DNA from 2 places in the Actinoplanes sp. NPDC049668 genome. Region 1 is predicted to be linked to the other one. Evidence: riboswitches for the same ligand, from Rfam matches in the RefSeq annotation. Region 1 holds a riboswitch; the other holds the start of a gene.
What was found. A riboswitch is a leader RNA that binds a small molecule or an ion and turns the genes downstream of it on or off. The one in region 1 is predicted to bind cobalamin.
Positions count from the first base shown of each region.

Region 2: another riboswitch for cobalamin. It lies ahead of ACIBSW_RS01025 (ribonucleoside-diphosphate reductase subunit alpha); the one in region 1 lies ahead of ACIBSW_RS18250 (VWA domain-containing protein).

Region 1 covers NZ_JBITLR010000004.1:190,729-202,217, reverse strand. Annotated here, with positions in the region: gene ACIBSW_RS18270 (precorrin-8X methylmutase) at 1-97, shown strand, start outside; gene ACIBSW_RS18265 (precorrin-2 C(20)-methyltransferase) at 94-1,608, shown strand; gene cobM (precorrin-4 C(11)-methyltransferase) at 1,608-2,366, shown strand; gene cbiE (precorrin-6y C5,15-methyltransferase (decarboxylating) subunit CbiE) at 2,350-3,576, opposite strand; cobalamin riboswitch at 3,594-3,765, shown strand; gene ACIBSW_RS18250 (VWA domain-containing protein) at 3,791-5,824, shown strand; gene cobO (cob(I)yrinic acid a,c-diamide adenosyltransferase) at 5,824-6,438, shown strand; gene ACIBSW_RS18240 (cobalt-precorrin-6A reductase) at 6,444-7,169, opposite strand; gene cobF (precorrin-6A synthase (deacetylating)) at 7,166-7,867, opposite strand; gene cobN (cobaltochelatase subunit CobN) at 7,875-11,480, opposite strand.
Region 2 covers NZ_JBITLR010000001.1:196,030-216,608, forward strand. Annotated here, with positions in the region: gene ACIBSW_RS00955 (pyridoxal-phosphate dependent enzyme) at 1-110, opposite strand, end outside; gene ACIBSW_RS00960 (GGDEF domain-containing protein) at 235-1,653, opposite strand; gene miaB (tRNA (N6-isopentenyl adenosine(37)-C2)-methylthiotransferase MiaB) at 1,713-3,209, opposite strand; gene ACIBSW_RS00970 (hypothetical protein) at 3,231-3,725, opposite strand; gene ACIBSW_RS00975 (amino acid ABC transporter ATP-binding protein) at 3,855-4,601, shown strand; gene ACIBSW_RS00980 (glutamate ABC transporter substrate-binding protein) at 4,710-5,564, shown strand; gene ACIBSW_RS00985 (amino acid ABC transporter permease) at 5,636-6,310, shown strand; gene ACIBSW_RS00990 (amino acid ABC transporter permease) at 6,307-7,173, shown strand; gene rny (ribonuclease Y) at 7,217-8,944, opposite strand; gene ACIBSW_RS01000 (hypothetical protein) at 9,318-10,007, opposite strand; gene ACIBSW_RS01005 (regulatory protein RecX) at 12,332-13,072, opposite strand; gene recA (recombinase RecA) at 13,439-14,485, opposite strand; gene ACIBSW_RS01015 (DUF3046 domain-containing protein) at 14,685-14,885, opposite strand; gene ACIBSW_RS01020 (UdgX family uracil-DNA binding protein) at 15,604-16,266, opposite strand; cobalamin riboswitch at 16,380-16,590, shown strand; gene ACIBSW_RS01025 (ribonucleoside-diphosphate reductase subunit alpha) at 16,719-19,130, shown strand; gene ACIBSW_RS01030 (ribonucleotide-diphosphate reductase subunit beta) at 19,131-20,126, shown strand; gene ACIBSW_RS01035 (aminotransferase class I/II-fold pyridoxal phosphate-dependent enzyme) at 20,195-20,579, opposite strand, start outside.

The DNA of each region.
Region 1 (11,489 bases):
CGGCATCGACATCCCGTACGTCACCGTCCGCGGTCGGCGGGGTGGCTCCGCGATGACCTCGTCGGCCCTGAACGCCCTGGCACAGGAGCAGGAGTGACCGGCCGCTTCTTCGGCGTCGGGGTCGGACCCGGCGACCCCGAGCTCATCACCCGCAAGGGCGCGCGGCTCATCGAGGGTGCCGACGTCATCGCCTACCACGCGGGCGTCGGCAAGGAGTCCAACGCCCGCAGGATCGCCGCGGGCCTGTTCCCCGCGGGAGTCGTCGAGGAGCAGCTGACGTATCCGGTCACGACCGGGGCGACCGACCACCGTGGCGGGTACGCCGGAGCGCTCGCCGAGTTCTACGAGGCCTGCGCCGCGCGACTGGCCGCCCACCTGGACGCGGGCCGCGACGTCGTGCTCCTCTCCGAGGGCGACCCGCTCTTCTACGGCTCGTACATGTACATGCACGACCGGCTCGCCGAGCGCTACGAGACCGAGGTCGTGCCGGGAATTCCGGCGTTCGCCGCCGCCACCGCGGCCGCCGCCCGCCCGCTGGTCCGCCAGACCGACGTGCTCACGGTGCTGCCCGGCACCATGCCCGAGCCCGAGCTCGCCCGCCGGCTGGCCGACACGGACGCGGCGATCGTCATGAAGCTCGGCCGGACCTTCCCCGCGGTGCGGCGGGCGCTGGCGGCCGCGGGTCGCCTGGAGCACGCGCTGTACGTCGAGCGCGCCTCCATGCCCGAGCAGCGCTGGCTGCCGGTCGCGGAGGTGGATCCCGACACGGTGCCGTACTTCTCGCTGATCGTCGTGACCGGCGACAGCCGTCACGGCCGCGGCTCCCGCGGGCGGGTTCAGGCCGCGCCGGCGGTCGCCGGGCCCACCGCGGAACTGCTCGTCGTGGGGCTGGGCCCGGGGCCCGCGGCCTGGCTCACCCCGGAGGTGTCGCAGGCTCTCGCCGAGGTCGACCACGTCGTCGGCTACGGGCCGTACCTGGACCGGGTGCCGCAGCGCGCCGGGCTGACCCGCCATGCCTCGGGCAACACCGTCGAGGTGGACCGCGCCCGGCACGCACTCGACCTGGCGAGTGCGGGCGAGCGGGTCGCGGTCGTCTCCGGTGGCGATCCGGGCGTCTTCGGCATGGCCGCCGCCGTCTTCGAGGCCGCCGAGGACCCGGCGTACGCCGGCGTCATGATTCGGGTGCTGCCTGGGGTCAGCGCGGTGCAGGCCGTCGCCGCGCGCGCCGGCGCGCCCATCGGCGCCGACTTCGCCGTGGTGTCGCTCTCGGACCGGCTCAAGCCCTGGACGGTGGTGGAGCGGCGGCTGCGGGCGATCGCCGAGGCGGATCTGGTGCTGGCGATCTACAACCCCGCCTCGCGCTCGCGTACCGAGCAGATCGCGAGCGCACAGCGGATCCTGCTGGAGCAGCGCAAGCCCGACACCGTGGTCGTCGTCGGCCGCGACGTCGGCCGTGCCGAGGAGTCGCTGACCGTGACCACGCTGGCCCGGCTCGACCCGGCGACCATCGACATGAAGTGCCTGCTGATCGTCGGCGCCGAGAGCACCCGGGTCGGCCCGGCCGGCGTGTGGACGCCCCGGTTCGTCGGCGACCGCGTGGAGGGCTGATGACCGTCCACTTCGTCGGCGCCGGACCCGGGGCGGCCGACCTGCTCACCGTCCGCGCCACCCGGCTGCTGGCCGGCGCCGACGTGGTGCTCTACCCGGGCACCTACCTCGACCCGGGCGTGCTCGCCCACGTCAGCCCGGGGGCGAGCCTGGTCGACACCCAGGACCTCGACCTCGATCAGATCACCGAGCGCCTGGCCGCGGCCCACCGCGAGGGCAAGGACGTCGTGCGGCTCGCCTCCGGCGACCCGTCGATCTACTCCGCGCTCGCCGAGCAGACCCGCCGGCTCGACGCCGCCGGCGTTCCCTGGGATGTCACCCCGGGCGTCCCGGCGTACGCCGCGGCCGCGGCCGTGGTCGGGCGGGAGCTGACGGTGCCGTTGCTGGCCCAGTCGGTGGTGCTGACCCGCACCCGGGCCCGGTCCAGCGCGATGCCCGGGACGGAGTCGCTGGCGGCGTTCGCCGCCACCAGGGCGACCCTCGTGCTCCACCTGGCCGTCCGCCGCGTCCGGGAGCTGATGGCCGAGCTCGAGCCCGAGTACGGCGCGGACTGTCCCGCGGTCGTGGTCTACCGCGCCAGCCAGCCCGACCAGCTGGTGCTGCGCGGCACGGTCGCCACCGTCGCGGAGCAGGTCGAGTCCGCCGGCCTGAAGCAGGCCGCGGTGATCCTCGTCGGGCGGGTCCTCGACCCGCGCCCGGGCGGCGAGTCCTACCTGTACGACCCGGGCCGGGACCGGTCCGCTAAACGCCGCGCGTGAGCGCCCATTGGGTGACCGTCCGGGCCGGCGTCCAGCCGGTGAAGGAGCCGATCGGTGCCGCGGTCTCGACGCCGACGCGGATCAGCTCGCCGCCGTGATCGCGATAGGCGGCGGCGAGCAACTGCTCGGTCTCCAGCGTCACCCCGTGCACGACGAGGCGCCCGCCCGGCCCCAGCGCCGCCAGGCACGTGTCCAGTACACCGGGGACGGTCGCGCCCCCGCCCACGAAGATCGCGTCGGGTGCCCGCAACCCGCCGAGCGCGCCGGGCGCCCGCCCGGTGAACACCCGCAGGCCGGGTACGCCGAGGGCGTGTGCGTTGCGGGTGATCCGGGCGGCCCGTTCGGGGTCGCTCTCGACCGAGTCGGCCGTACAGGTGGGATGTGCGCGCATCCATTCGATGCCGACGGATCCGGCGCCCGCGCCGACGTCCCACAGGTGCGCGCCCGGCGTCGGGGCGAGCCGGGCCAGCGCGCCGGCGCGCAGGTCGCGCTTGGTGAGCTGGCCGTCGTTCTCGAAGGCGTCGTCGGGCAGGCCGGCGACCCAGCCGCCGAGGAGCGGGCCGGCGAGCTCACACCCGATCACGTTGAGCCGGGGTGCCGGCGCGGACCAGGTGGCCGCGGTCGCGTCGATCCGGGTGTACGCCGGGCCGCCGAGGTCGCCCAGCACGTGCAGGAGACTCGCGCCGTAGCCGGCGTCGACCAGCAGCGACGCGACCTTCGCGGGCGTGTGCTCGTCGGAGGAGAGCACGAGCAGCCGGCGGCCGGGTGCGAGCTCTCGGCGTACCAGTGAAAGGTCGCGGCCGACCACGCTGACGGTCCCGTGGCTCTCGGCGGGCCAGCGCAGCTCGGCCCGCGCGTGCGCGACCGACGAGACGGCCGGGAGGATCCGCACCCGGTGGGCGCCGAACAGGTCGATGAGGGTCGTGCCGATGCCGGACACCAGCGGGTCGCCAGACGCGAGCGCCACGACCTGACCGGGGCCGCAGGAGTCCAGCAGGGCACCGAGCTTCTCGCGCAGCGGCGTGGGCCACGACTCCCGGCGCTGGCCGGGCACGTCCGGGAGCATCGCCAGGTGTCTGCGCCCGCCGATCACCAGCGCGGCGCGGAGCACGTCCTCGCGTGCCGCCTCGCCGAGGCCCGCCCACCCGTCGGCGTCGACGCCGACGACCCGGATCGGCGGTCCGCTGGCTGGGGAAATCGTGCCTGGCATGACGCGGACGCTATCGTAGGCGGCGACAGGCACGAGGTGCCCCAGTGGTCGGCCACCGAAACGGTGGAGACCGGCGGGGAGAATCTGGGAAGCCGGTGAGACTCCGGCACAGGCCCGCTGCGGTATATCAGGCTCTCACCACGAGGGACCCGACAAGTCCGAAGACCGGCCTCGCGCCTCCCCATGACCAGTGGCGAGCGAGCGGGAGCCTCACATGCCGGTGCAGTACCCATTTTCCGCTGTCCTCGGTTGTGAGGCCGACGACCTCGACGACATGGGACTCGCGCTGGTCCTGACGACCATCTCGCCGGAGATCGGCGGGGTGTTGATCCGCGGCGAGAAGGGCACGGCGAAGTCGACCGCCGTCCGGGCCCTCGCCGCCGTGCTCCCGCCCATCGAGGTCTTCGCCGAGGACCGCTTCTCCATCGACCCGGCCGACCGGGCCGGGGTGTCGCCCGACGGTCCGTTCGCCGACGGCGCACCGCGCCTGACCCGCCCGGTCCGGCTGGTCGAGCTGCCGGTGGGTGCGACCGAGGACCGGGTACTCGGTTCGCTGCACCTGGAGCGGGCACTCTCGCACGGCAAGGTGGAGTTCGAGCCCGGCCTGCTGGCCCGCGCGCACCGCGGCATCCTCTACGTGGACGAGGTCAACCTCCTGCACGACCACCTCGTCGACCTGCTCCTGGACGCCGCCGCGATGGGCCGCGCGTCGGTCGAGCGCGACGGCGTCTCGGTCGAGCACGCCGCGCGTTTCGTCCTGATCGGCACCATGAACCCCGAGGAGGGCGAGCTGCGCCCGCAGCTCCTCGACCGGTTCGGGCTCACCGTCGAGGTCGCCGCCGCGCGTGACCCACACGTACGCGTCCAGGTGGTCCGCCGCCGGATGGCCTACGACGCCGACCCGGGCGGGTTCAGCGAGCGCTACCGCGACGCCGACGCGTCGCTCACCGAGCGGATCGAGGTCGCCGGCGAGCACGTCGGCAAGGTCCGGCTCTCCGACGCGGCCCTGTTCAAGATCGCCGAGGTGTGCGCGGCGTTCGAGGTCGACGGGCTGCGCGCCGACATCGTCACCGCCCGCGCCGCCGTGGCACACGCCGCCTGGCAGGGACGCGACGAGGTGACCCGCGCCGACATCCGCCGGGCCGCGCTGCTCGCGCTCCCCCACCGCCGTCGGCGCAACCCCTTCGACGCGCCCGGGCTGGACGAGAACCTGCTCGACCAGATCCTCGGCGACGACGAGCTGCCGCCCGACCCGCCGGAGGGCGGCCCCGAAGACCCGCCGGAGGGCGGCCGTGACGACCGGCCCGGGGATCAGGCGTCCGGCCCGGAGCCGGATGACGTCGACCGTGCCGATGGTGCGCAGGCACCCGAGGCAGGCGACGATCACCAGCCGCCGGCGCAGTCCGCCGGCGGCGAGTCCACGATCGCCGCGGCGACGCCGTACCGGCCCCGGTTCCTCAGCATCCGGGGCGTGGGCGAGGGGTCGGCGGGCAGCCGCAGCCGGGCCGTCTCCAGCAGCGGCAGCCGGATCGGCGCCCGACGCCCCGAGGGTGCCGTCGGGTCCCTGCACCTCGTGGAGACCCTGCTGGCGGCCGCCGGGAAACAGGCCGGCCGGCGCCGCGTCGACGGCCGGGTGGCGCTGCGACCGGAGGACCTGCGGGTGGCCGTCCGGGAGGGCCGCGAGGCCAACCTGATCCTGTTCTGCGTCGACGCCTCCGGATCGATGGCGGCCCGCAAGCGGATGACCCAGGTCAAGACGGCGATCCTCTCGCTGCTCCTGGACGCCTACCGCCGCCGCGACAAGGTCGGCCTGATCACGTTCCGCGGCCTGCGGGCCGAGTTGGCGTTGCCGCCGACGCACTCGGTGGACATCGCCGCGGCCCGGCTGGACGAGCTGCCCGCCGGCGGTCGCACACCGCTGGCCGAGGGCCTGATCGAGGCGGCACACGTACTGGCCCGCGAGCGGGTCCGGGACCCGCGACTGCGTCCCCTGCTGGTCGTGGTCACCGACGGCCGCGCCACCGCCGGTCCCGACGCGGTTGCCCGGTCCCTGCGGGTCGCGGACCACATCGCCGGTCTCGGGATCACCTCGGTGGTGATCGACGGCGAGAACGGTCCCCTGCGCCTCGGCCTGGCCCGGCGGCTCGCCGAGCGGCTGCGCGCCACGCACATCCCCGTCGCGGAGGTCAACGCCGAGACCCTGGCCACCACGGTCCGCGACCACACCGATGTGAAGGGTGCCGCCTGATGCCGCAGGGCCAGCCGGTCGACGTACCCGACGACGGCCTCACCACCCGCCAGCGGCGCAACCGGCCACTGTTGATGGTGCACACCGGCGACGGCAAGGGTAAGTCCACCGCCGCCTTCGGTCTCGCCCTGCGGGGCTGGAATCAGGGCTGGCGGATCGGCGTCTTCCAGTTCGTGAAGTCGGCCCGGTGGCGGATCGGCGAGCAGACCGTCCTGGAGCGGCTCGGCCTGCTGCACCAGGAGACCGGCGAGGGCGGCCCGGTCGAGTGGCACAAGATGGGCTCGGGCTGGTCCTGGACCCGCAAGCAGGGCGAGGCCGAGGACCACGCCGCCGCGGCGGCCGAGGGCTGGCGGGAGATCAGCCGACGGCTCGCCGCGCAGAGCCACGACCTGCTCATCCTCGACGAGTTCACCTACCCGATGAAGTGGGGCTGGGTCGACGTCGACGAGGTCGTCGAGACCCTCGCCGGCCGGCCGGGCCGGCAGCACGTGATCGTCACCGGGCGCAACGCCGACCCGAGGCTGGTCGAGATCGCCGACCTGGTCACCGGGATGACCAACATCAAGCACCCGATGGAGACCGGGCAGAAAGGCCAGAAGGGCATCGAGTGGTGACGGCGTCAGCCGCGCTCGCGCACCCAGGCCGCGGCGCGGTCGACATCGTGGACGGTCGGCACGCCCGCCGGGGCGGCCGGACGCCGAATGACGACAACGGCGACACCCAGCTCGGCGGCGGCGCGCATCTTCGGCCAGGTATGTGTTCCGCCTGAGTCCTTGGTGACCAGGACGTCGCTGCGGTGCTCGGCCATCAGCGCCAGCTCGCCCGCGAGCGTGTACGGGCCCCGGCTGGTCACCAGCTCCCAGGCCGGCGGCAGCTCGAGTTCGGGCACGTCGACGACCCGCGCGAGCACCGCGCGGCCGGCCAGCGCCGGTACGAAGCGAGCCAGCTCCTGCCGCCCGACGGTGAGGAACGGGCGCCCGCCGAGGGAGCCGGCGAGGGCCGCCGCCTGCTCGTGATCGTCGACGAGGTGCCACGCCGGATCGCGTTCCCAGCCCGGCCGCTCCAACCGCAGCAACGGCACGCCCTCGGCCGCGCAGGCGGCGGCGGCGTTCGCGGACATCCCCCGCGCGAACGGGTGCGTGGCGTCGACCACGGCGTCGTACCCGCGCAGCGCCGCGCGCAGGCCGTCGACACCGCCGAAGCCGCCGATGCGCACCCGCCCGACGGGCAGCCGCGGCCGCGCCACCCGGCCGGCGAGCGAGGAGGTGACCTCGACACCGGCGTCGACGAGCCGGGCGGCGAGCTCGCGGGCCTCGCCGGTGCCGCCCAACAGCAGGAGTCTCACCCCGGCGCCCGCAGCAGATAGACGTCCATCACCCAGCCGGCGGCGCGCCTGGCTCGGGCGCGGGCCGCGTCGAGCGCGCCGCGGACCTCGGCCACCCGCCCGGCCACGAGCTCCTCCGACGGGGTGCCGAGGTTGGCTCCCCACCAGATCGACCAGTCGTCCAGGCCGTCGAGGTCGAGCGCGGCCGACAGCATCACGACGAGGTTGGTCTGCCCGGCGGCGATCGCCTCCGGCAGCCGCCGCGCGGTCGTGACGTGCACCGGCCGCCCGACGGGATGCAGCACGACCCGATGGCGGGCCGCGAGCAGCTGGGGAGCGCTGATGCCCGGCAGCACGGCGTACTCGATCCCGAGCTGCTCGACGATCCGGATGGTGGAGTCGTACAGCGAAGGGTCGCCCCAGACCAGGAACGCAGCGGTGCCGCCGCGCTCGCGAAGGACCCGCCGGTACGCCTCGACCCGGGCCGCGTGCCAGTCGCGTACGGCTGCGTCGTAGTCGGTGTCGCGGTCCCGCCGCGGATCGGCGACCGCGACCACCTCGACGCCGTGCGCGGCGGCGATCGCGCGGCGGGCGGCCAGCAGGCCGTCGTCGTCGCCCTTCGACGCGGCGACGACGTAGTCGCACTCCCGCAGCGCCTGCGCCACCTCGGGGGTGACGTGCTGCGGGCCCATGCCGACGCCGAGGATCCAGACCTTCACGCGCCGCTCACTCGCGGTCCTCGAGGTCTCCCTCGACCGAGAGGTAGACCTGCTGCATCGCGGCCAGGACGTCGGCGTCCGGCTCGGCCCACAGGCCCCGCTCGGCCGCCTCGTGCAGCCGCTCGACGATGCCGCGCAGCGCCCACGGGTTCGACTGGCGCAGGAACGCCTGGTTGGTCTCGTCGAGGATGTACTCGGTGGCGAGCTTCTCGTACATCCAGTCGTGCACCACGCCCGCCGTGGCGTCGAAGCCGAAGAGGTAGTCGACGGTGGCGGCGAGCTCGAAGGCGCCCTTGTAGCCGTGCCGCTGCATCGCCGCGATCCAGCGCGGGTTGACGACCCGGGCGCGGAAGACCCGGGCGGTCTCCTCCGCGAGGGTGCGGGTCCGCACGGCGTCGGGGCTGGTCGAGTCGCCGACGTACGCCTTCGGGTCCGCGCCGGTCAGCCCGCGCACGGTGGCGACCATGCCGCCGTGGTACTGGAAGTAGTCGTCGGAGTCGGCGATGTCGTGCTCGGCGGAGTCGACGTTCTTCGCGGCCACCTTGATGCGGCGGTAGTTGGCCCGCATGTCGTCGGCGGCCGGGGCACCGTCGAGGTCGCGGCCGTAGGCGAAGCCACCCCAGGCCGTGTAGACCTCGGCCAGGTCGGCGTCGTCGCGCCAGCTGCCCGACTCGATGGCCTGCAGGATGCCGGCGCCGTACGACCCCGGCTTGGAGCCGAAGATGCGGGTGGTGGCGCGCCGGTGGTCGCCGTGCGCGGTCAGGTCGGCGCGGGTGTTCGCGCGCACGTAGTTGCGGTCCTCGGGTTCGTCGAGGTCGGCGACCATCCGCACCGCGTCGTCGAGCATCGCGACCACGTGCGGGAAGGCGTCGCGGAAGAACCCGGAGATGCGCACCGTCACGTCGATGCGCGGTCGGCCCAGCGCCTCGAGCGGGATGATCGTCAGCCGGCTGACCCGCCGGGACGCCTCGTCCCATTCGGGGCGGACGCCGAGCAGCGCGAGCACCTCGGCGACGTCGTCGCCGCTGGTGCGCATCGCGCTGGTGCCCCAGACGCTCAGCCCGACCGAGGTGGGGTAGCCGCCGGTCTCGTCGAGGTACTTCTGTACCAGCGAGTCGGCCATCGCCTGGCCGGTCTGCCAGGCCAGCCGGCTGGGGACGGCACGCGGGTCGACGGTGTAGAAGTTGCGGCCGGTCGGCAGCACGTTGACCAGGCCCCGCAGCGGCGAGCCGGACGGGCCGGCGGGCACGAAGCCGCCGTTCAGCGCGTGCAGGACCGCGTCGAGCTCGTCGGTGGTCTTCGCCAGTCGCGGTACGACCTGGGTCGCGGCGAAAAAGAGCACCCGGCGCACGTCGGCGTCGTGGTGCAGGGCCTCGACGGCCGCCGGATCCCAGCCGGCGCTCTCCATCGCCTCGACCAGCGCGCGGGCCTCGGCCTCGAACGCGTCCACCTCCGTGGTGCTCCCGCCGGCCAGTCCGAGCGCCGCCCGCAGCCCGGGCACGGCGTCGCCGACGCCGCCCCAGACCTGGGCGGCACGCAGGATGGAGAGCACCAGGTTGACCCGGGCCTCGCCGGTTGGCGCGGCGCCCAGGATGTGCAGGCCGTCGCGGATCTGGGCGTCCTTGATCTCGCAGAGCCAGCCGTCGACGTGCAGCAGGAAGTCGTCGAACTCCCGGTCCTCCGGGCGCTCCTCGAGACCGAGGTCGCGGTGCATCTCGGCCGAGCGCATCAGCTGCCAGATCTCGCCGCGCACCGCGGGCAGCTTGGCCGGGTCCATCGCCGCGATGTTGGCGTGCTCGTCGAGCAGCTGCTCGAGGCGGGCGATGTCGCCGTACGACTCCGCCCGCGCCATCGGGGGTACCAGGTGGTCGACGATGGTGGCGTGCGCGCGGCGCTTGGCCTGGGCGCCCTCGCCCGGGTCGTTGACCAGGAACGGGTAGATCAGCGGCAGGTTGCCGATGGCCGCGTCGGGGCCGCAGGAGGCCGAGAGCGCGGCGTTCTTGCCGGGCAGCCACTCCATCGAGCCGTGCTTGCCCAGGTGGATGACCGCGTCGGCGGCGAAGCCGTGCTCCAGCCAGCGGTAGGCGCCGAGGTAGTGGTGGCTCGGCGGCAGGTCGGGGTCGTGGTAGATCGCGACCGGGTTCTCGCCGAAGCCGCGCGGCGGCTGGATCAGGATGACGACGTTGCCGGCCCGCAGCACGGCCAGCACCAGTTCGCCGTCGTCGTTGACGAACAGGTTGCCGGGCGCGCCGCCCCACGCGTCGACCATCGCCTCGCGAAGATCGGCGGGCAGGTCCGCGGTCCAGGCCTCGTACTCGGACTTCGAGATGCGCACCTGCGCGTCGGAGAGCTGGGCGGAGGTGAGCCACTCCTCGTCCTGACCGCCCGCCGCGATCAGGGCGTGGATCAGCGCGTCACCGGCGGCGGTGTCGTCGTCCAGGTCGAGCAGCGGCAGCACCGCGTTGTCGTGCCCGAGGTGGTAGCCCTCCGCGCGCAGCCGGCGCAGCATCCGGATCGCCGAGACGGGTGTGTCGAGACCGACCGCGTTGCCGATCCGCGCGTGCTTGGTGGGGTAGGCCGAGAGCACCAGCGCGAGCTTCTTCTCCGCGTTGGGAACCCGGCGCAGCCGCGCGTGGTTGACCGCGATCCGGGCCACCCGGGCGGCGCGCTCGGGGTCGGCGACGTACTGCGGCAGCCCCTGCTCGTCGATCTCCTTGAACGAGAACGGCGCGGTGATGATGCGCCCGTCGAACTCCGGGATCGCGATCTGGCTGGCCGAGTCGAGCGGGGTGACGCCGTCGTCGGAGGCCGCCCACTCGGCGCGGCTGCTGGTCAGGCACAGGCCCTGCAGCACCGGGATGTCCAGCGCGGCCATCCGCTCGACGTCCCAGGCCTCGTCGTCCCCGCCGGCGCTCGCGCTCGCGGGCACGCTGCCGCCGGCCGCGAGCACGGTGACGACCAGGGCGTCGAGGGTGCCCAGCGCGTCGTACAGGTCGTCGGGCGCGGAGCGCAGCGAGCCTGCGAAGATCGGCACGCCGGCGGCCTGGCCGGTCGCGTCGATCGCGTCGGCCAGCGCGTGTGCGAACGCGCTGTTCCCGCTGGCCTGGTGTGCCCGGTAGAACAGCACGCCGACCCGGGGAAGGGCGGCGTCGACGGGTTCGGGCCGCTCGGCGTACCCCCACGGCGGGATCGCGACCGGGGCCTCGAAGCCCTCACCGGTCAGCAGGACGGTGTCGCAGAGGAAGGCGTGCAGCTGGGCGAGGTTGGCGGGGCCGCCCTCGGCGAGGTAGCGGTGCGCCTCGGCGGCGACGCCCATCGGCACCGTGGAGAGCTCCATGAGCTCCGCACTCGGCTGCTGCTCGCCGCCGAGGACCACGAGCGGCGTGCCGGCCTCGCGCACCGCCGACAGGCCGGGCCACAGGTCGTGGGGCGAGCCGAGCAGTCGCACGATCACCAGATCCGCGCCCGCGACGATCGCGGCCAGCTCGGCGTCGCCGGTCCGGCTCGGGTTCGCCCACGTGTACGCCGCGTCGCTGGTGCGCGCGGAGAGCAGATCGGTGTCGGACGTCGACAGCAGCGCGAGGCGCGCGGGCTGAGCGGACAGGTCGGCCATCTGCCGGGT
Region 2 (20,579 bases), on a different contig from region 1:
GTCGCGCCGGCGGCCGCGTCCAGCAGCGGGTACGACCACATCGGGGTCGGCGGCAGGTACCGGTGGACGATGTCCCGGGCGGCGGCCACGTCGGCGAAGCTGAGGTCCATGCCGCCATCATCCCCGGCGCGGCCCGGGGCGTCCGTTGCCAATCCCGAGGCACTGGACCCCGTCGCCAGGGTGCCCTGCTGGGGGCGGTGCGGCTGTGCGCGTACGGGAAAAGAATTTTGATCTTCAGAGGCCGCTGAGGCTGAGGGCGCCGACGTTCTTGGACTGCTTCGCCTGGTACATGGCCAGGTCGGCGCGGTTGAGCAGGTCGTCGACGGAGGCGTCCCGGTCCGCGAAGGCCACGCCGACGCTCATGCCGATGCGGACGCTCTCCCCGCCGGCGGTGAGCGGCCGCGAGACCATCTCGCTGATCCGGGCGCACGCGGCCGCGACCGCCACGCGCGGGTGGGCGTCGCGCAACACCACGACGAACTCGTCGCCGCCGAAGCGGCTCACCAGGTCCTGCTCGCGGACGCAGCCGCGCAACCGCGCGGCGACCGCGATCAGCAACTCGTCGCCGGCCGCGTGGCCGAGCCGGTCGTTGACCGGCTTGAAGCCGTCGAGGTCGCAGAAGAGCACGGCGACGCCCGGCCGTTCCAGCTCGGCCGCGAGCCGTTCGAGACACCCGGCCCGGTTCGGCAGCCCGGTGAGCGGGTCGCGGTTGACCATCCGCAGCAGCGCCCGTTCCGCCCGGCGGCGCTGGTTGGCGAGCCGGGCCACCCGGACCATGACCAGCGGGATCACCACGGCCGAGCCGAGCGCGACGAGGAGCCCGTCGGTCGGCAGCTTGAAGACGGCCCGGCCGCCGCCGACGATCGGGATCAGCGCGGTCATGATGCCGAGGAACGTCAGCCGGCCCGCCGTCAGGTCGTCCTTGGGCTCCGGTCCGGTGCGGGTGGCGTCCGCCGCCGAGGGATGCAGCGCCGCGCAGCCGAGGAACGTGTACCCGGCCATGAAGATCATGGTGGTCCAGTCGGGGCGGGTGCCCGTCGCCGGGTCGATGGCGAAGGCCGCCGCGAGGTTGCCGGCGAGCCCCGTTCCCATGCTGATCGTCATCAGCCACAGGGCGGGAACCTGCCGCCCGGAGACCGTCGACACCCGCAGCAGGGCACCCAGCGAGCCCGCCATGACCAGGACGTTGACGAAGAGGGCGGCCTGGCGCGACATCGGGGTGTCGGCGGCGGTGAGCTGAGGAAGCACGAACGAGTCCCACAGGAGCCCGCCGAGGGCGAACGCGGTGATCCCGGAGTCGATGAGGCCGCCGATGTCGCGGCGGCCCCGGCGCAGCACCACCGACATCGCCCCGGCGAGCATGAGCAGGTTCGCCAGGTTGTACAGCAGGTCGGCGAGCGTGCCGTCGCCGGTCGCCCGCCCCTGTACGTAGAAGTACCAGAGCCAGGCGAGGTTGCCGAGGTTGAAGACCACCAGCCCGGCCAGCACCGGCCACCATGGAGCGCGCGCGGCGGCCGGGCTGCGCCGCATGCCGCCGATCACGGCGGGAATGGCGGCGAACGTGACGATCAGGAACGGGATCGTCCGCAGCTCAGCAGGGAACGCCAGGTACCCCGCCACCAGGGCGAAGGAGAACGCGGCATACCAACGCATGCTCCCCCGGATCGGCACGGTCCGCCGATACGTGAGACCTTTACCAGTAGGTGGGACGCCTACAGGGCGCAGCCGCCGGCCGCGGCCGGCAGGGGTGCCGGCACGCCGACGCTCGGCAGGCCCAGCGAGACGCCGGCCGTGCGCGGTGCCCGGCCCGCCTCGTGCGCGTCGCCGGCCCGGGTGCGGCGGTGCGCCAGCGGCGCGCCGTCGGCGTTCAGGTGGTGCGGTGCCGCGTACGTGATCTCGGTGTGCACGATGTCGCCCGGCCGGACGCCGGTCAGCTCCCCGGTCGCGAAGTGCACCAGCCGCCCGTCCCGAGCCCGGCCGCTCATCCGGCCCGTACGCTCGTCCTTGCGGCCCTCGCCGGTCGCGACCAGGACCTCGACACCCCGGCCGACCTGCTTCTTGTTCTCCGCCCAGGTGATGTCCTCGAGCGTGGCGATCAGCCGCTCGTAGCGTTCCTGCACGACCTGCTTGGGCAGCTGCTCGTCCATCGTCGCGGCCGGGGTGCCCGGGCGCTTGGAGTACTGGAACGTGAAGGCGCTGGAGAAGCGGGCCTGCCGGACCACGTCCAGGGTGCGCTCGAAGTCGTCCTCGGTCTCGCCCGGGAAGCCCACGATGATGTCCGTGGTGATCGCCGCGTCCGGCATGGCGGCGCGGACCTTGTCGATGATTCCCAGGTATTTCTCCGAGCGGTAGCTGCGGCGCATCGCCCGCAGCACCCGGTCGGAGCCGGACTGCAGCGGCATGTGCAGCGAGTGGCACACGTTCGGCGTCTCGGCCATCGCGGCGATCACGTCGTCGGTGAAGTCCTTCGGGTGCGGGCTGGTGAAGCGGACCCGCTCCAGGCCGGCGACGTCGCCGCAGGCGCGCAGCAGCTTGCCGAACGCGAGCCGGTCGCCGAACTCGGCGCCGTAGGAGTTGACGTTCTGGCCCAGCAGGGTGACCTCGAGCACGCCCTCGGCGACCAGCGCCTCGACCTCGGCGAGCACGTCGCCCGGCCGGCGGTCCTTCTCCTTGCCGCGCAGCGACGGCACGATGCAGAACGTGCACGTGTTGTTGCAGCCCACCGAGATCGACACCCAGCCGGCGTAGGTCGACTCGCGGCGGGTCGGCAGGGTCGACGGGAAGACCTCGAGCGACTCGAGGATCTCGACCTCGGCCTCCTGGTTGTGCCGGGCGCGCTCCAGCAGCGCCGGCAGCGAGCCGATGTTGTGTGTGCCGAAGACCACGTCGACCCAGGGCGCGCGCTTGACGATGTCGCCGCGGTCCTTCTGCGCCAGGCAGCCGCCGACCGCGATCTGCATGCCGGGGTTCCGGAGCTTGGTGGGGCGCAGGTGGCCGAGGTTGCCGTACAGGCGGTTGTCGGCGTTCTCCCGGACCGCGCAGGTGTTGAACACGACAACGTCCGCGTCGGCCGCGTCGGCCGCGCGGACGTATCCGGCGCCCTCCATCAGGCCGGAGATGCGCTCGCTGTCGTGCACGTTCATCTGGCAGCCGTAGGTGCGCACGTCGTACGTGCGCGCGGCGCCTGCCTCAGGATTCTCGGTAGTCATGGCAGTTGACCAGGATAGTCCCTAGGCGGCCGCGGGTCGCTCCGGCGTAGGCGCCGGCTTCCACCGCGAACGGCCACAGCCCGGCCCGCGGGCGCAGTCCGGGTCGTCGCCCGTGCAGGGCCGCAGGTTGCTGCGCTCCGTACCGTCGTCGGTCTCGACCTCCTCGACGTGCACGGCCCGCAGCGACCCGTCCGGCTCCGCGAGCACGTACCGGGTCGGGTTGAGGGTGTCGTCGGGCAGCAGCAGGTCGGCGCCGAGCCGGACCGAGACGGCGCTGGCGATCGTCGCCTCGGCGATGTCGCCCGGCGCCAGAAAGCATTCGATCAGGGTCGGGAAGTCGCCGCCGACGTGCCATACGTCACAGAGCACCGCACCGTCCGCGGGGGCGTCCAGCGTCGCCACCGGGCGCCGCAGGGCACCGGAGACGGCGGTGCGCACGTGCACCGCCTCCAGGCGTTCGGAAGCGGACCAGCTCCAGAGTCCGGCTGTCGGATCGGCGTCGGCCATACCGCTCATCGTGGACATCCCTTCGGCCTCACACCTGCACAGTTACCGCTCCGTGACCTATCTCGGTGCGAACCGAGATGACCACGCCCATAGAGTGACCCCATCCGAGCAACCCAACGACGGGACGGTGGTCCGACGGTGCCCACAAGCGAGCCTCTCATCGTTCTCGAGGGCGTCAACAAACACTTCGGCCCGCTCCATGTCCTGCAGGATGTCAGCCTTTCGGTCGACCGCGGCGAGGTGGTCGTCGTGATCGGACCGTCGGGCTCGGGCAAGTCGACGCTGTGCCGGGCGATCAACCGCCTCGAACCGATCGACTCGGGCACGATCACTTTCGACGGCCAGACGCTGCCCGCCGAGGGCAAGGCCCTGGCGCGGCTGCGCAGCGAGGTCGGCATGGTGTTCCAGTCGTTCAACCTCTTCGCGCACAAGACGATCCTGCAGAACGTGATGCTCGGTCCGGTCAAGGTGCGTGGCGAGAAGGCCTCCGTGGCCCGCGAGCGCGCGATGGGCCTGCTCGACCGGGTCGGCATCGCCAGCCAGGCGGAGAAGTACCCCGCCCAGCTCTCCGGCGGCCAGCAACAGCGCGTCGCCATCGCCCGCGCCCTGGCCATGCAGCCCAAGGCGATGCTCTTCGACGAGCCGACCAGCGCGCTCGACCCCGAGATGGTCGGCGAGGTCCTCGAGGTCATGACCTCGCTCGCCCGCGAGGGCATGACCATGGTCGTGGTCACCCACGAGATGGGTTTCGCCCGGCACGCCGCGAACCGGGTCGTCTTCATGGCCGACGGCCAGCTGGTCGAGTCGGCGCCGCCCGCCGAGTTCTTCGAGAACCCGAAGAGCGAGCGCGCCCGGGACTTCCTCTCCAAGATCCTTACTCATTGAATGTCCACACCGGATACCCCTTTTCCGGTTTCCGACAGGTCACTTGAAGCATCAGCACGATACGAGCACGTTCACGTTGTTGGAGTTTCCACCAGGAGGAGCAGGACGATGCGCATCAACCGTATGACGGCAGTGGCCGGGGCGTTCGCTCTGGTGATGGCCGCCGCAGCATGTGGCGGGGACGACAGCGGGTCGGACACCGCGGCCAGCGGCATCGTCGGCAAGGCCGGCAGCGACAAGAAGCTGGTCTTCGGCGTAAAGGCCGACCAGCCGGGCCTCGGCCTGCAGACCGGCAGCACCTACACCGGCTTCGACATCGAGATCGCGAAGATCATCGCGAAGGGCCTCGGCGTGCCGGAGTCCGGCATCGAGTACAAGACGACCGTGTCGTCCAACCGTGAGCCCTTCATCCAGCAGGGCCAGGTCGACGTGGTCGTGGCGACCTACACGATCAACGACGAGCGCAAGAAGGTCGTCAACTTCGGCGGCCCGTACTACGTCGCCGGACAGGACCTGCTCGTACCGGTCGCCTCGACGATCACCGGCCCCGAGTCGCTGGCCGGCAAGAAGGTCTGCTCCGTCTCCGGCTCCACGCCGGCCAAGCGGATCCAGACCGACTACAAGGACGCCAAACTCCAGCAGTTCGACTCGTACTCCAAGTGCGTGACGGCGCTGGCCGGCGGCCAGGTGGACGCGGTCACCACCGACGACATCATCCTGGCGGGCTACGCCGCGCAGGACCAGTACGCGGGCAAGTTCAAGGTGGTCGGCAAGCCCTTCAGCTCCGAGCCGTACGGCATCGGCGTCAAGAAGGAGGACTCCGAGGGCTGCAACAAGATCAACGAGATCCTGAAGGCGGCCGCGGCCGACGGTTCGTACAAGGCCGCGTGGGACAACACGCTCGGCAAGAGCGGCAAGCCGGCGCCGGAGCTCGACGTCACCAAGCTCACCAACTGCAGCTGATCTTCAACTGAGCGGGCGGGGCCGGCAGCGCCGGCCCCGCCCGCCTCTCGCGGCGCGAGGAAGCGAGGACGATGGACGTCTTCTCCGACCCCACCAACATCGACGTGTACGTGACGGGATTCCTCTGGATCCTGAAGCTGACCGTGGCCGGCACCGTGGGGGCCCTCATTCTCGGCGTCCTGCTCGCCGCGATGCGGGTGTCGCCGGTGCCCGTGCTGCGCGGCTTCGGCACCACCTGGGTCAACACGTTCCGGAACACGCCGCTGACCCTGATCATCTTCTTCTGCTACTTCGGCCTGTTCTCCACGCTCGGCGTCACGCTGTCGGACGACATCGACCGCAACAACTACTGGCTCGGCGTGATCGGCCTGTCGGTGTACACCGCGGCGTTCGTCTGTGAGGCGATCCGCTCGGGCATCAACACCGTCCCGGCCGGTCAGGCCGAGGCGGCCCGCGCGATCGGCATGTCCTTCTTCCAGACCCTGACGATCATCGTCCTCCCGCAGGCCGGCCGGGCCGTGATCGCACCGCTGGGCAGCATCTTCATCGCCCTGGCGAAGAACTCGACGATCGTCGGCACGATCGGCCTGGCGGAGTCCTCGAACGCGATGAAGGAACTCATCAACTCCAACGGCGACCAGGTCATCGCGATCTTCCTCGTCTTCGCGGGAACGTTCGCGGCCGTCCTCATCCCCACCGGCTACGCCTTCGGCTGGCTGGCCAACCGGATGGCGGTCAAGCGATGAGCACCGACGCTGTCCTGTATGACCACCCCGGACCGAGGGCCAAGGTCCGCAACGGGATCCTGACCGTGGTGTTCGGCATCGCCCTGCTGGCGCTGCTGTACTGGGTCTACCTGAAGTTCGACGAGAAGGGCCAGTGGGCGGCGGCGCTGTGGGAGCCGTTCACCGAGTCGTCGACCTGGACGGACTACCTGCTGCCGGGCCTCTGGAAGACGGTGAGCGCCGCCGCCGTCGCGATGGTGCTCTCGCTGATCTTCGGCCTGATCTTCTCGGTCGGGCGGCTCTCCGACCACCGGTGGCTCAGCGTGCCGGCCGGCATGGTCGTGGAGTTCTTCCGCGCCGTGCCCCTGCTGCTGCTGATGTTCTTCATCTTCTACGGCATCCCGTTCATCACCGAGTCGCCGATGCCGCCGTTCTGGGCCGTGGTCGCCGGCCTCACGCTCTACAACGGCTCGGTGCTGGCGGAGGCGTTCCGCGCCGGCATCAGGGCCGTGCCGAGCGGGCAGAGCGAGGCCGGCTACGCCATCGGCCTGCGCAAGAGCCAGGTGATGCAGGAGATCCTGATGCCGCAGGCGGCCCGGGCGATGCTCCCGGTGATCGTCAGCCAGCTGGTGGTCCTGGTGAAGGACACCGCGCTCGGCTACATCATCGGCTACCCGGAGCTGCTGCAGAGCGTGAACAACCTGGCGGCGAACTTCGGCAACATCGTCGCGGCCGCCATCGTCGCGGCGATCATGTACATCGCCGTGAACGCGTCGCTGACGTCCTTCGCCGCCTGGCTGGAGCGCCGGACCCGCCGCACCGGCAAGGCACCGAAGGCGTCCGGCCCGGTCCCGGTCGCCGCCGTCGAGCCCATCGGCGACTAGCCGATTCGTTGCTGGCGCCGGGCGCGTTCGTTCGCGTCCGGCGTCAGCGCGCCAGCTCCGTCACCCGCGACTCCCGGACGACCGTCACCCGGATCTGCCCCGGATAGGTCAGCTCCTCCTCGATCTGCTTCGCGACGTCGCGGGCCAGGACCGCCGCGCCGATGTCGTCGACGTCCTCCGGCCGGACCATCACCCGGATCTCGCGGCCCGCCTGCATCGCGAAGACCTTGTCGACGCCGACCTTGCCGGCGGCGATCTCCTCGATCCGCTCGAGGCGCTTGACGTACGCCTCCAGGCTCTCCCGGCGCGCGCCCGGCCGGCCGCCGGAGCACGCGTCCGAGGCCTGCGTCAGCACCGCCTCGATCGTCTGCGGCGGCACCTCGTTGTGGTGCGCCTCGATCGCGTGCACGACGTCCTCGGACTCGCCGTACTTGCGGGCCAGGTCCGCCCCGATCAGCGCGTGACTGCCCTCGACCTCGTGGGTCAGCGCCTTGCCGATGTCGTGCAGGAACGCCGACCGCTTGATCGTCGGCACGTCCAGGCGCAGCTCGGCGGCCATGATGCCGGCGATGTGCGCCGTCTCGACCAGGTGCTTGAGCACGTTCTGGCCGTAGCTCGTGCGGTAGCGCAGCCGCCCGAGCAGCGTCGCCAGCTCGGGGTGGATGTCGGTGATGCCGACGTCGACCAGCGCCTCCTCGGCCGCCCGCTCGCAGAGCCGCTCGACCTCGTTCTTGGCGCTGTCGAAGACCTCCTCGATACGGTGCGGGTGGATGCGGCCGTCGAGCACCAGCTTCTCCAGCGTCAGCCGGCCGACCTCACGGCGTACCGGATCGAAGCAGGAGAGCAGCACCGCCTCGGGGGTGTCATCGATGATCAGATTGACCCCGGTCGTAGATTCGAACGCCCGGATGTTGCGGCCCTCACGGCCGATGATCCGGCCCTTCATCTCGTCGCTCGGCAGGTGCAGGACGCTGACCACGCTCTCCGCGGTCTGCTCGCTGGCGATACGCTGAATCGCGTCGACGACGATGTGCCGGGCCCGGGTGTCGGCGGTGTGCTTCGCCTCGCTCTCGATGTCGCGCACCAGGATCGCCGCCTCGCGCTTCGCCTGGTTCTCGATGTTCTCGATCAGCTCGACGCGGGCCGCGTCCGCGGTCAGCCCGGCGACCCGCTCGAGCTCGCGGCGGCGGGCCTCCTCGGCGCCCGCGAGCTCCGACTCCCGAACGGTCAGCGCGGCCTCACGCGCGGACAGGTCGGTGTCCATCGCGACGAGCCGCCGCTCCCGCTCGACGAGCCGCTCGACCTCGTCGGCGTGCAACCGCTCCCGCTCGTCTATCCGGGCGGCGCGCCGCTCGACCTCGGCGGCCTGCTCCTTGGCCGTGGCATTCAGCAGGGCGACCTCGCGCTCACCGCTGCGCCGGGCGGCGGTGCGCACCTGCTCCGCATCCGACTCGGCCTGGCGGTGGGCGTGCTCGAGGATCGTGTCCGCCTCGCCGTGCGCGTCCTCGAGGACCCGCCGGGCCTCGGCCCGCGCCGCGGTCGCCTCGGCCTTGGCGGCGGCGGCCTCCGCACGTACGGATGCGGCCTTGGCGTTCGCGTCGTCGACCTTGGCCATGGCGTCGTCGACGGTCTGCTCACGACGGTCCCGGTCGGCGGTCTTGCTCTCCTGCAGTTGACGCAGCGCGCGGGCGCCGAGCACCAGTCCGACCACCACGAAGGTGGCGAGGACGACGACCGCCATCACGAGCACCCAGATCACGCCCGTGGTCATCTCGCCGCGTCTCCCCTCGCTGCGGCGCATGGCTGCGCCGGCTGTGTAGGGATGCCCGACCAAAGGCGGCTGAGCGCGGGCGTGTTCAGCCTACGGCGCCGGTTACAGCGTCGAGGACCGACCGCCGGGCATGTCTGGCCACCGCCCGCGCGGTCTGCGGGCGGAGGAGGCATCGATGGCGCCCCACGCCGCAAGTGATGCCGTAATGTGATGCGATCTATATTGTGCGCTTAGCCTGCGATGGTCGAGCAAACCTTGTGTAACGCGAGGCTAGGTCGCGAGTGCCGGTTCGGTCAAGGACTCATGATTCGGCAGAGGACGGGACGCTTGGCACAGACCCGCTCACGCCCTGCTCAAGTACGTTGGGGGCAATTCAGGCGTAGCGGGCCCAGATGTCACGCATGGGTTCCCATTTCGACCCGCTGCCTTCCTTCCAGAACGCGAGGAGGTAGGCGGCTATGGGGGTGGAGCTGTCGTCCCACCAGATGCCGCTGACAGTCTTGCCCGTGGCCTGGTACGCGAACTCCACGTAGTTGCCGCTGGTCCGGCCCGAAGGTGTCGCACGCTCCACCGCGGGGCCTACGCCTGGGGTGAGCTCGCGGGCATCGACGTTCTGCCCGAGTGTCTTGACCCGCGCCTTGTCGCGGTCGGCGGTGGTGGCGTACTCCACGAAGATGACGCTCATGGCGTCCATCTCGCAGCGGACCCGGGCCTTCTCCGCGTTGTTGGCGGTTGGGCCGTCCGGGTCGCCGCTGCGGACACAGCCGGAGAGGTGAGGAAGCCAGCCCTCGGCGACGGGGGCCAGGGCACCGCCGAGCTTCGGCCGATTGATGGCGATCTGATTCTGCTCGTAGGGGCCCAGGGCCGGCGCGGAGCTGACCGTTGGCGCCGGCGTACCGGTCCGGGCCTGGGTGCCGGCGGTCGAACGGCCGAGGAACCAGCCGGCGGTGCCGAAGACGAGCAGGCCTATTGCCAGGCCGGCTAGGGCCGGGATCGCGAAGCGGCCTCGGGGTTGTTTGGGAGTGGGTTCGATGCGCGGGCCGCTGCCGAATGCCGGGGCCACCGAGAAGCCGTAGGGGTCGGCGGGGCCGTTGCCTGAGACGGGGTCTGTGGCGGACCAGCTTGGAGGGCTTGAGGCGCTGTAGTCCTCTCCGTACGCCGGGGCGGCGCCCGAGGTCGAGGGCGCACCGTATGGGTGGCCGCCACCCGAAGTCGGGGTCGCGCCATAGGCCGGTCCCCCACCCGAAGTCGGACTCGGACCATGCGCCGCATCGCCACCCGAGGCCAGGGGCACACCATGCGCCAGACCCCCGCCCGAAGTCGGACTCGCACCGTAAGCCGGATCCCCGGCGGAAGTCGGACTCGGACCATGCGCCGGACGGCCACCCAAGGCCGGGGGCGCACCATATGCCGGGCCCTCTCCCGGAGTCGGGTGGGGTTCGTTCGGCTGCTGTGGGCCTCGGTGGAACGGGCCGTAGCTGTATTGCTGATTACTTTCGGCGTTGTGGCCGGTCGGGTTCGGAGGGGGCCGGTTCTCGGCGGCGGACCGCGGGCCGTAGTGCGGGGTGGCGGACGCGGGGTCGGTCATCCGGGCCGCGCCGCCGGCTGGGCTGCCCGTCGGGGTGGATCCGGCTACCGGGTCGGTTGCAGGAGCAGTCACGGCTGCCGCGCCATCGGCCGGCACTGTTCTGTATGCCGGCGCATGCCCGGACGTGGACACGGCCGGAGACGTCGGCACTGGCCCGGTGGTCCGGCCGCGTGGAGGCACGTTTCCGCCGGAGGGTGCAGGAACCGGCCAGTGGGCAACTGGCGGGTGAGTCACCGGCAGATGACCGGCCAGCGGTTGCCCGCCCGGCGGGTGGGGCACTGGCGGCTGACCGACCGGCGAGTGAGCCACCGGCGTCTGCCCATCCGACACCTGACCGACCAGCGGCTGACCGGACGGCGGGTGTGTGACCGGCGCGGTCGGGTCTTCCTCGCCAGGCCCCTGTCCGTCCATCGGCACTCTCAGATTGGCTGTGACGTCTGCCGGATCGCCGGGCATCGATGCTGAGGTTCCGGACTGATGTGCTCTAGGCGGATACGCGAAGGGCGCCGCGGGCACATCGCCCTGCCCTGGACCGGGCAGGGCCTGGCTGTCCGCTGGCACAGAATGCTGACCAGGGATTTCGGCATCAGAGTGCGATGGCGGAACGGTGCCCTCGGGCGAACCGGCCGACGCGATGTGTGGGACGACCTGAGCCGTCGCGTCGGGGCTCTCGTGAGGGGAGCCGCCACCGCGCTGAGCTGGGTGGAAGTCGTCTGTCACCAAGCACAGATTACCAGTCCGAGGCCGTCGGCGACGCCTCGCGAGATCCATCAGCGACGATGGACCGACAGCCCGGAGAGGCTACGGTCCACTCTCGTAGAGGTGCCACCCCCAGCTCGGCCGCAGCGACGGCACGACGATGACGCCAAGCCCGGGCCGTAGCACGCATGCCGCAATGGCGTGCGAGTCGCTTGGTTTCCTCCCCATTTGCCGACACCAAAGGGCCATTACGTCCTCAGTGGACAAATCCGTAGTCCGCGCCACAACTTGCCGGATAGAAATCCACTCCTATCCACGGGCAACAATCTAGCCAAATTCAGACAACACGCATCTAACCTTGTCAGCACCCTGCGCCGACGATGCGAAGGGTGGAACCTTGCTCCGGAGTGGGGTGAGCAGGGCACCTGATGCCATCACAGCCCAAACAGGGACAGCCAAATCCGACATCTCAGCGATCACTTATCGCAGCACCGATATAACGGCCAAAGCTCGATGGCCGGATACAGCACGGGGCGACCTCACCGCTCGTGTTGGAACACACAAATGGCGATAGATTGCTGTGCGGACTCGAACAGAGTCGCAGCGGACCGGGCACCTGTCCGGCACATGGCAGCCGGGTCGGTCGATCAGTCACCTGGCAGCCGGGCCGGTCGATCAGTCACATGGCAGCCGGGCCGGTCGATCAGTCACCTGGCAGCCGGGCCGGTCGATCAGTCACATGGCAGCCGGGTCGGTCGATCGGTCACATGGCAGCCGGGTTGGTTGATCGGCAACTTCCCCAGATCCCGCTCGCCATACGAACCTCGCGTCCGGCAACCCGCACGCCCAAAGGCAGCCTCGGGTACCGCGGCCGCCTCGGCCACCGCCAGCCCGCACCGCACGAGGACATGCTCGACCGACACCCAACCTGGACCACCACCCGGCCCAAGCACACACACCCCGGCCCAAGCACACACCCCGGCCCACGCCCAAACCCGAACCACCACCCAGTCCGACCACGCACCCGATCCACATCTGGACTCGGGCCAGCGCCCCGGTTCGTGCGCGGCTCGCCGGGGCCGGTCGGGCTTTGCGTGCGGTCAGGACAGTGGGTCGTTGGCTTCGTCTGCCAGGGCATCGGCGTCGATCTGGTCGGCGAACTCGGCCGCTTCGGCGTCGCGGGCCGCCAAGGCGTCCTTTACCGCTCGGATCGCCACGCCGGCCGGGTAGCCCTTGCGGGCCAGCATTCCGACCAGGCGGCGGAACACCTGGTCGGGGGTGCCTCGCGCGGACCGCAGCTTGCGATCGACCAGAGCGCGTGCGGTGGTGGCCTCGGCGTCGTCGTCCAAGGTCTCCAGGGCTTCCGTGGCCACCTCGGCCTCCACCCCGTGCCGGCGGAGCTCGTTGGCCAGCGCCCGGCGGGCCAGGCCCCGGCCCTGGTGCCGGGTAGACACCCACATCCGGGCGAACGCGGCGTCGTCGATGATGCCGACCTCGTCGTAGCGGTCGAGGACCTCGGCGATCACCTCGTCGGAGATCTCCTTGCGGGCCAGGGTCTTGGCCAGTTCGGCCCGGGTGCGCGGGCGCACCGCCAACTGGCGCAGGCAGATTTCGCGTGCGATCTCGGACTCGCTGCGCGGCGGCTCGGGCGGCCGCTCAGCCGCGTTGTCGCGGGTGTTGTAGGGCGGTCCGCCCGGCGAGCTCCGGCGGCGCCGGCCCGTCACGTTGCCGCGTTCCGGGTCGTCGGGCCGGAGCTCGCCACCAGGGGAGTCATCTTCTGTGGGCCGGGGTGGGATCGCATCCCAGCCCCGCCCCGACCGCGCGCCGCGTCGTCCAGGCACCCGGGCTCAGCCGTTCGCCGGGACGAGCGGGCCGGCGGCCCGGGCGGGCTGTGGAGCGGAGGCCACAGCCCGCAAGGCGGAAGCCCGCAAGGCGGAAGCCCGCAAGGCGGAAGCCCGCGAGACCCAAGCCCGCAAGGCGGAAGCCCGCGAGACCCAAGCCCGCAAGGCGGAAGCCCGCGAGACCCAAGCCCGCGAGGCGGAAGTCCGCGAGGCGGAAGTCCGCGAGGCGGAAGTCCGCGACGGTGCCGGTTTGTGGATTCGTGCAGGGCCTCGAACGGCGCCGGACCGGTGTAGCGGCGGGGAGGGGTCACCCGGCCCGGGTGGGCCGGGTGCAGCGGATCGCCTCGTCGTCGGAGGTTGCATCGATCAGAAGTCGACCGGGGGCAGGTCTGGACCGCCGGCGGCGTCACCGGTGGTCTGGCCCACGCCGAGCTTCTCCAGGATCTTCTTCTCGATCTCGGCGGCGACGTCCGGGTTCTCCTTCAGGAACTCGCGCGCCTTCTCCTTGCCCTGGCCCAGCTGGTCACCGTCGTACGTGTACCAGGCGCCGGACTTGCGGACGATGCTCTGCTCGACGCCGACGTCGATCAGCGAGCCCTCGCGGGAGATGCCCTTGCCGTACATGATGTCGAACTCGGCCTGCTTGAACGGCGCCGCGACCTTGTTCTTCACGACCTTGACGCGGGTGCGGTTGCCCACGACGTCGGTGCCGTCCTTGAGGCTTTCGATGCGGCGTACGTCGAGGCGCACCGACGAGTAGAACTTCAGCGCGCGGCCGCCCGTCGTCGTCTCGGGCGAGCCGAACATGACGCCGATCTTCTCGCGGAGCTGGTTGATGAAGATCGCGGTCGTGCCGGAGTTGTTCAGGATGCCGGTGATCTTTCGCAGGGCCTGGCTCATCAGGCGAGCCTGCAGACCCACGTGGCTGTCGCCCATCTCGCCCTCGATCTCGGCGCGCGGCACGAGGGCCGCCACCGAGTCGATGACGATGATGTCGAGCGCGCCGGAGCGGATCAGCATGTCCGCGATCTCGAGCGCCTGCTCGCCGGTGTCCGGCTGGGACACCAGCAGGGCGTCGGTGTCGACGCCGAGGGCTTGGGCGTAGTCGGGGTCGAGCGCGTGCTCCGCGTCGATGAAGGCCGCGATGCCGCCGTTGCGCTGGGCGTTGGCCACCGCGTGCAGGGCGACCGTCGTCTTACCGCTGGACTCCGGGCCGTAGATCTCGATGACCCGGCCGCGCGGCAGGCCGCCGACGCCGAGCGCGATGTCGAGGGCGATGGAGCCGGTGGGGATGATGGCCATCTGTGTGACCGGCCGCTCCCCGAGGCGCATCACCGAGCCCTTGCCGAACTGCTTGTCGATCTGCGCGAGAGCAAGGTCTAGCGCCTTGTCCCGATCAGGTCCTGCCACCATGTCCGCCACCCCTGTACTCGACTTCCCAGGCGTCTTCGCCGAAGCGTTTCTGTTCACCACGCGGGTCACGCTAGACGTTGGGTCTGACAGAAAACGACCGCCCGGTCGTGAGCTGCGGATGACCACGCCGCTGAGGACGATAGCCGAACAGGTGTACGACTATCGAGTGACACGCCAGAACAAACGTACGAAAGATGGGTCAGTGCAGGCGCGAAGGCACCCGATCGGGGTACTCGGCCACCACCGCGCGCCAGATGGTAGCGGTATCGACACCCTGAGCAATGGATTGCTCGATCGTGCGGCCCTGTAGCGCCGAGAAACTCTGATCGGTGGCAAGGCTCCTCGCATATGCGGGGCCGAACGCCTGCTCGAGGCGCCCCCAGAAATCCGTCAACCGCACGGGCAAAAGCGTACCTGCGGGCCGCGGACGACCCCGCCGCGCACAATGCTGAGACGCACATCACTATGCGAGGACCGTCGGCGATAGAGCGCCGACCCTGCAGGACGCCCCCCGGGACCACCGAACAGGGCGGCCACCTGGAGGGCCGGCGGAACCGGTCACACGGGCAACGGGCCGACGGACCGGTGACACCGGACACCGGGCCGGCGGGCCGCTCAGACCAAGCGACGGGCCGGCGGGCCGGTCACACCAAGCGACGAGCCGGCTGGGCCGGCCACACCAGGCAACGGGCCAGCCGGGCCGGCCACACCAAGCGACGAGCCAGCCGGGCCGGCCACACCAAGCGACAGGCCAGCCGGGCCGGCCACACCAAGCGACAGGCCAGCCGGGCCGGCCACACCAAGCGACAGGCCAGCCGGGCCGGCCACACCAGGCAACGGGCCAGCCCCACACCAAGCGACAGGACCGCGAGCCACTCACACCAGGCAACAGACCCGCCGACCGGCCACATCAAGCGACAGGACGCATCCATCCGCCTGGCACGCCTGGAGACCGGCACGCCACGACGGGCGACGTGCCGGGATAGGACGTCGGCGGTGGGCACGTCATCACTGTCCGGCACCGATCGCCCGCGACGCGCTGCGAGGGCGGCGAGCGACAGACATGCACGCACGCGGGGGCGAAGTCCAAGCCGGAGACAGAGTGCCAGGGGTGCGGATCAGGACAGGGCCGTTGCCGCAACCTTGAGGTCGTCGACCAGGCCTCGGTATGCCGCGTCCCGGTCGTCGGCCCGTAGCACTGCCGAGGGATGGATCGTTGCGAGTGCCCGGGACTCGGCCTTCGGGAAGTCCTGTGGGCGCTGCGCCGCGGCCGGCCACGGTAGCAGTTCGCCGCGTGATCTCGTGACGCGGAACGAGGGTCCGAAGAGGGCCTTGGCCGCGGTCGCGCCGAGCGCCACGATCAGGTCCGGCTTGAGCAGTGAGAACTCGGCGACCAGCCAGGGACGGCAGGCGACGATGTGCGCCGGGCCGGGCGTCTGGTGGATGCGGCGCCGGCCGCGCAGTTCGAAGCGGAAGTGCTTCACGGTGTTGGTCAGGTAGATCACCGACGGGTCGATGCCGGCGTCGCCGACCGCGTCGCGCAGCAGCCGGCCGGCCGGGCCGACGAAGGGCAGGCCCTTCTGGTCCTCGATGTCGCCGGGCTGCTCGCCGACCAGCACCAGCCGGGCGTGTGCGGCGCCGCGCCCGAAGACCACCTGGGTGGCGTTCTCGTGCAGCTCGCAGCCGCGGCAGCCGGGCGCGGCGGCCTTGAGCTCGTCGAGGTCGTGCGCATCGGCGGGAATGAACCCCTGAGCCCCCGGCGGGGCTTGCGTCATTGCCATGCAGAGGTTCTACCCCTTGCCGTCCCCGCCACGCGCGGGGCCTCACCCGAACGAGCATGATCCGACACGCCGACACGACATGTGGGGTTGCGCGTTTCGAGTCGCACCTAGATATGGTGTTGCCCGCAGCTGGTTCGGCCGTCTCTCCAGGACGGCCGAGGCAAGAGGGAATCCGGTGGAAGACCGGAACTGCCCCGCAGCGGTGAGTGGGAACGACCGCCGTCATCAGCACTGGGCCCCGGCCTGGGAAGCGACGGCCAGTAGGAGACCGAAGACAGGTCAGGCCCGCGAGTCCGAAGACCTGCCAGCGCGCCGCACGCTCCGCGTGCGGCGGTCCGAGGCCGCGTGGGACGGCCGACGCCACTCAGGTGTACGCGTACAGCCGCGTCCACCGGCGTCCTCCTGCGCGCCCGGAGACCACTTCGGAACGGGCTCGCGAGGAGAGAGAGTTCATGACGGTCACGCAGGAGCAGACTGCGACCGATCCAGCCGTGCCGGAGCAGCGCAGGCATGCGATGCAGGTGCGCAAGCGCAACGGTGACGCGGAGTCGGTCGACGTCAACAAGATCGTGAAGGCGGTCGAGCGGTGGGTCGCCGACCTGGACGAGGTCGACCCGTTGCGGGTGGCGACCAAGACCATCAGTGGTCTCTACGACGACGCGACCACCGCCGAGCTCGACCGGCTGTCGATCCAGACGGCGGCGGAGCTGATCGGCGAGGAACCGCAGTATTCGCGGCTGGCGGCCCGGCTGCTCGCCGCGTTCGTCGACAAGGAGGTCCGCGGCCAGGGCATCGCGAGCTTCAGCCAGTCCATCGCCCGCGGCCACGCCGAGGGGCTGATCGGGGACGAGACGGCCGCGTTCGTCGCGAGGAACGCCCGCAAGCTCGACGACGCCGTCGACCCGGCCGGCGACCTGCGGTTCGAGTACTTCGGCCTGCGTACAGTCGCCGACCGTTACCTGCTGCGGCATCCGCGGACGCGCCTGGTCGTGGAGACGCCGCAGTACTGGCTGTTGCGGGTCGCCTGCGGCCTGTCGACCAGCGCGGGTGAGGCGATCGCGTTCTATCGGCTCATGTCGTCGCTCGCCTACCTGCCGAGCTCGCCGACGTTGTTCAATTCGGGCACCCGGCACACCCAGATGTCGTCGTGCTTCCTCGTGGACTCGCCGAAGGACGAGCTTGACTCGATCTACGAGCGCTATCAGCAGGTGGCGCGGCTGTCGAAGTTCGCCGGTGGCATCGGCATCTCCTGGTCGCGGGTGCGCGGCCGGGGCGCGCTGATCCGCGGCACGAACGGCCGGTCCAACGGCATCGTGCCGTTCCTGCGCACGCTCGACGCCAGCGTCGCGGCGGTCAACCAGGGCGGCCGGCGCAAGGGCGCGGCCTGCGTCTACCTCGAGCCGTGGCACCCGGACATCGAGGAATTCCTCGAGCTGCGGGACAACACGGGCGAGGACGCCCGGCGCACACACAACCTGAACCTGGCCAACTGGATCCCGGACGAGTTCATGCGCCGGGTCGAGGCCGACGAGGACTGGTCGCTGATCGACCCGTCCGACGCCCCCGGGCTGCCGGACCTCTACGGCGGGGAGTTCGAGGCCGCGTACCGGATCGCGGAGGGCAAGGCGGTCAAGACCGTCCGGGCGCGCGACCTGTACGGCCGGATGATGCGCACGCTGGCACAGACCGGCAACGGTTGGATGACCTTCAAGGACCCCTCGAACCGGCTGAGCAACCAGACCGGCCGCCCCGGCAACACCATCCACCTGTCGAACCTGTGCACCGAGATCCTCGAGGTCAGCGCCGACGACGAGACCGCGGTCTGCAACCTCGGCTCGATCAACCTCGGTGCACACCTGACCGGCGACGACGTCGACTGGGCGAAGCTGCGCGAGACCGTGCGGACCGCCGTCGTGTTCCTGGACCGGGTCATCGACATCAACTACTACCCGAGCGAGCAGGCGGCGGCGAGCAACCCGCGGTGGCGCCCGGTCGGGCTCGGGCTGATGGGTTTGCAGGACGCGTTCTTCGCGCTGGGGCTGCCGTTCGACTCCGCCGCCGCCCGGGAGCTCTCGACCCGGGTCTCGGAGGAGATCTATCTGACCGCGCTGGAGACCTCGGCGTCGCTCGCCGAGCGCTCCGGCCCGCATCCCGCGTACCCGGAGACCAGGGCCGCCCGGGGTGACCTGCAGCCGGATCTGTGGGGGGTGGCCCCGACGCAGTCCGCTCGCTGGGCGGCGGTGCGCGCGCGGATCGCGGACACCGGCCTGCGCAATTCGCTGCTGATCGCGATCGCGCCGACGGCGACGATCGCCTCCATCGCCGGCTGTTACGAGTGCATCGAGCCGCAGGTCAGCAACCTTTTCAAGCGCGAGACCCTGAGCGGCGAGTTCCTTCAGATCAACACCTATCTGGTACGCGAGCTGAAGGCACGCGGCCTCTGGACGTCGGCGGTGCGCGAGCAGATCAAGCGCGCCGAGGGTTCGGTGCAGGGCATCGAGGCGTTGCCGGCGGAGGTCCGGGAGCTCTTCCGGACCGCGTGGGAGCTGCCGCAGAAGGCCCTCATCGACCTTGCCGCGGCCCGGTCTCCCTATATCGACCAGTCGCAGTCGCTGAACCTGTTCATGAGCGCCCCCACCATCGGCAAGGTCTCGTCGATGTACCTCTACGCCTGGAAGGCCGGGCTGAAGACCACGTACTACCTGCGCTCGCGGCCCGCGACGCGCATCCAGCAGGCCACGGTCTCCGCCGCGCCGGCCAGCCCGCCGGCGCTCCCGGCGGTGGTGCTCGCCGCGCCGGTCGCGGACGAGGACGCCCTGGCCTGTTCCCTCGAGAACCCCGAGTCGTGTGAGGCGTGTCAGTAGATGCTGCTTGATCCCGGAATGGACCTGACCCTGCGGCCGATGAAGTATCCGCACTTCTTCGACCGATTCAAGGACGCGATCAAGAACACCTGGACCGTCGAGGAGGTCGACCTGCACTCCGACCTCGCCGACCTGGCCGAGCTCTCGGCCGCCGAGCAGCACCTGGTCAGCAGGCTGGTCGCCTTCTTCGCCACGGGCGACACCATCGTCGCCAACAACCTTGTGCTCAACCTCTATCAGCACATCAATTCGCCCGAGGGGCGGCTGTATCTCTCCCGGCAGCTCTTCGAGGAGGCGGTGCACGTCCAGTTCTATCTGAATCTGCTGGACACCTATGTGCCGGACGAGGCCGAGCGGGCGGCCGCCTTCGACGCGGTGGAGAACATCCCGTCGATCGCCCGCAAGGCGGACTTCTGCTTCCGCTGGATCGACTCGGTCTTCGACCTGCGCGAGCTGCGGACCAAGGACGACCGGCGCGCGTTCCTGCTCAACGTGATCTGCTTCGCCGCCTGCATCGAGGGGCTGTTCTTCTACGGCGCCTTCGCCTACGTCTACTACCTGCGCTCGCGAGGTTTGCTGCACGGGCTCGCGTCCGGAACCAACTGGGTGTTCCGCGACGAGTCGATGCACATGGCGTTCGCCTTCGACGTGGTGGAACAGGTGCGTGCCGAGGAGCCGGACCTGTTCGACGACAAGATGGAACGGCAGGTCCGCGACATGCTGGCCGAGGCCGTCGAGTGCGAGGTGCAGTTCGCGGCGGACCTGCTGGAGCAGGGCGTCTCGGGCATGTCGCTGACCGACATGCGCGCATATCTGCAGCACGTGGCGGACCGCCGGCTCATCCAGCTCGGCATCGCGCCGCTTTACGGCTCGGCGAACCCGTTCGCCTTCATGGAGCTGCAGGACGTGCAGGAGCTGTCGAACTTCTTCGAGCGCCGGGTGTCGGCCTATCAGGTCGGCGTCACCGGCACAGTGAGCTTCGACGACGACTTCTGACGGCCGGGGCCGGCACCGCCGCACGCCATACGGCGGGTGGTGGTGCCGGTCCGCACCGGTCGTGGAGGTCATCGCGACGGGGCGGGCACGGTCGCCGGGTAGGCCGCGGCCGCCACGTCGTCGGCGAGGCCCTCGATGGAATCGTCGTCGATCTGGCTCACCGTCATCCGGATGCCGGGCGGCGCCTCGACGCGGAACAGGGAGCCGGGTGCCACCGCATATCCCGCGTCGCGCAGGGCCGTGACCATGCGGGTCTCGTCCTCGACGCTCACCCAGAGGTTGATGCCCGTGGTGCCGTGTGCGCGCACGCCCCGCGCCGCGAGGGCGTCACGCAGCGCGAGACGGCGGCGGTCGTAGCTCTCGCCCGCCGCGGCTATCCCGGCCGCGACGTCCTCGTCGCGCCACAGCCGGAGCAGCAGACGCTGCAGCACCGTGGACACCCAGCCGGTGCCG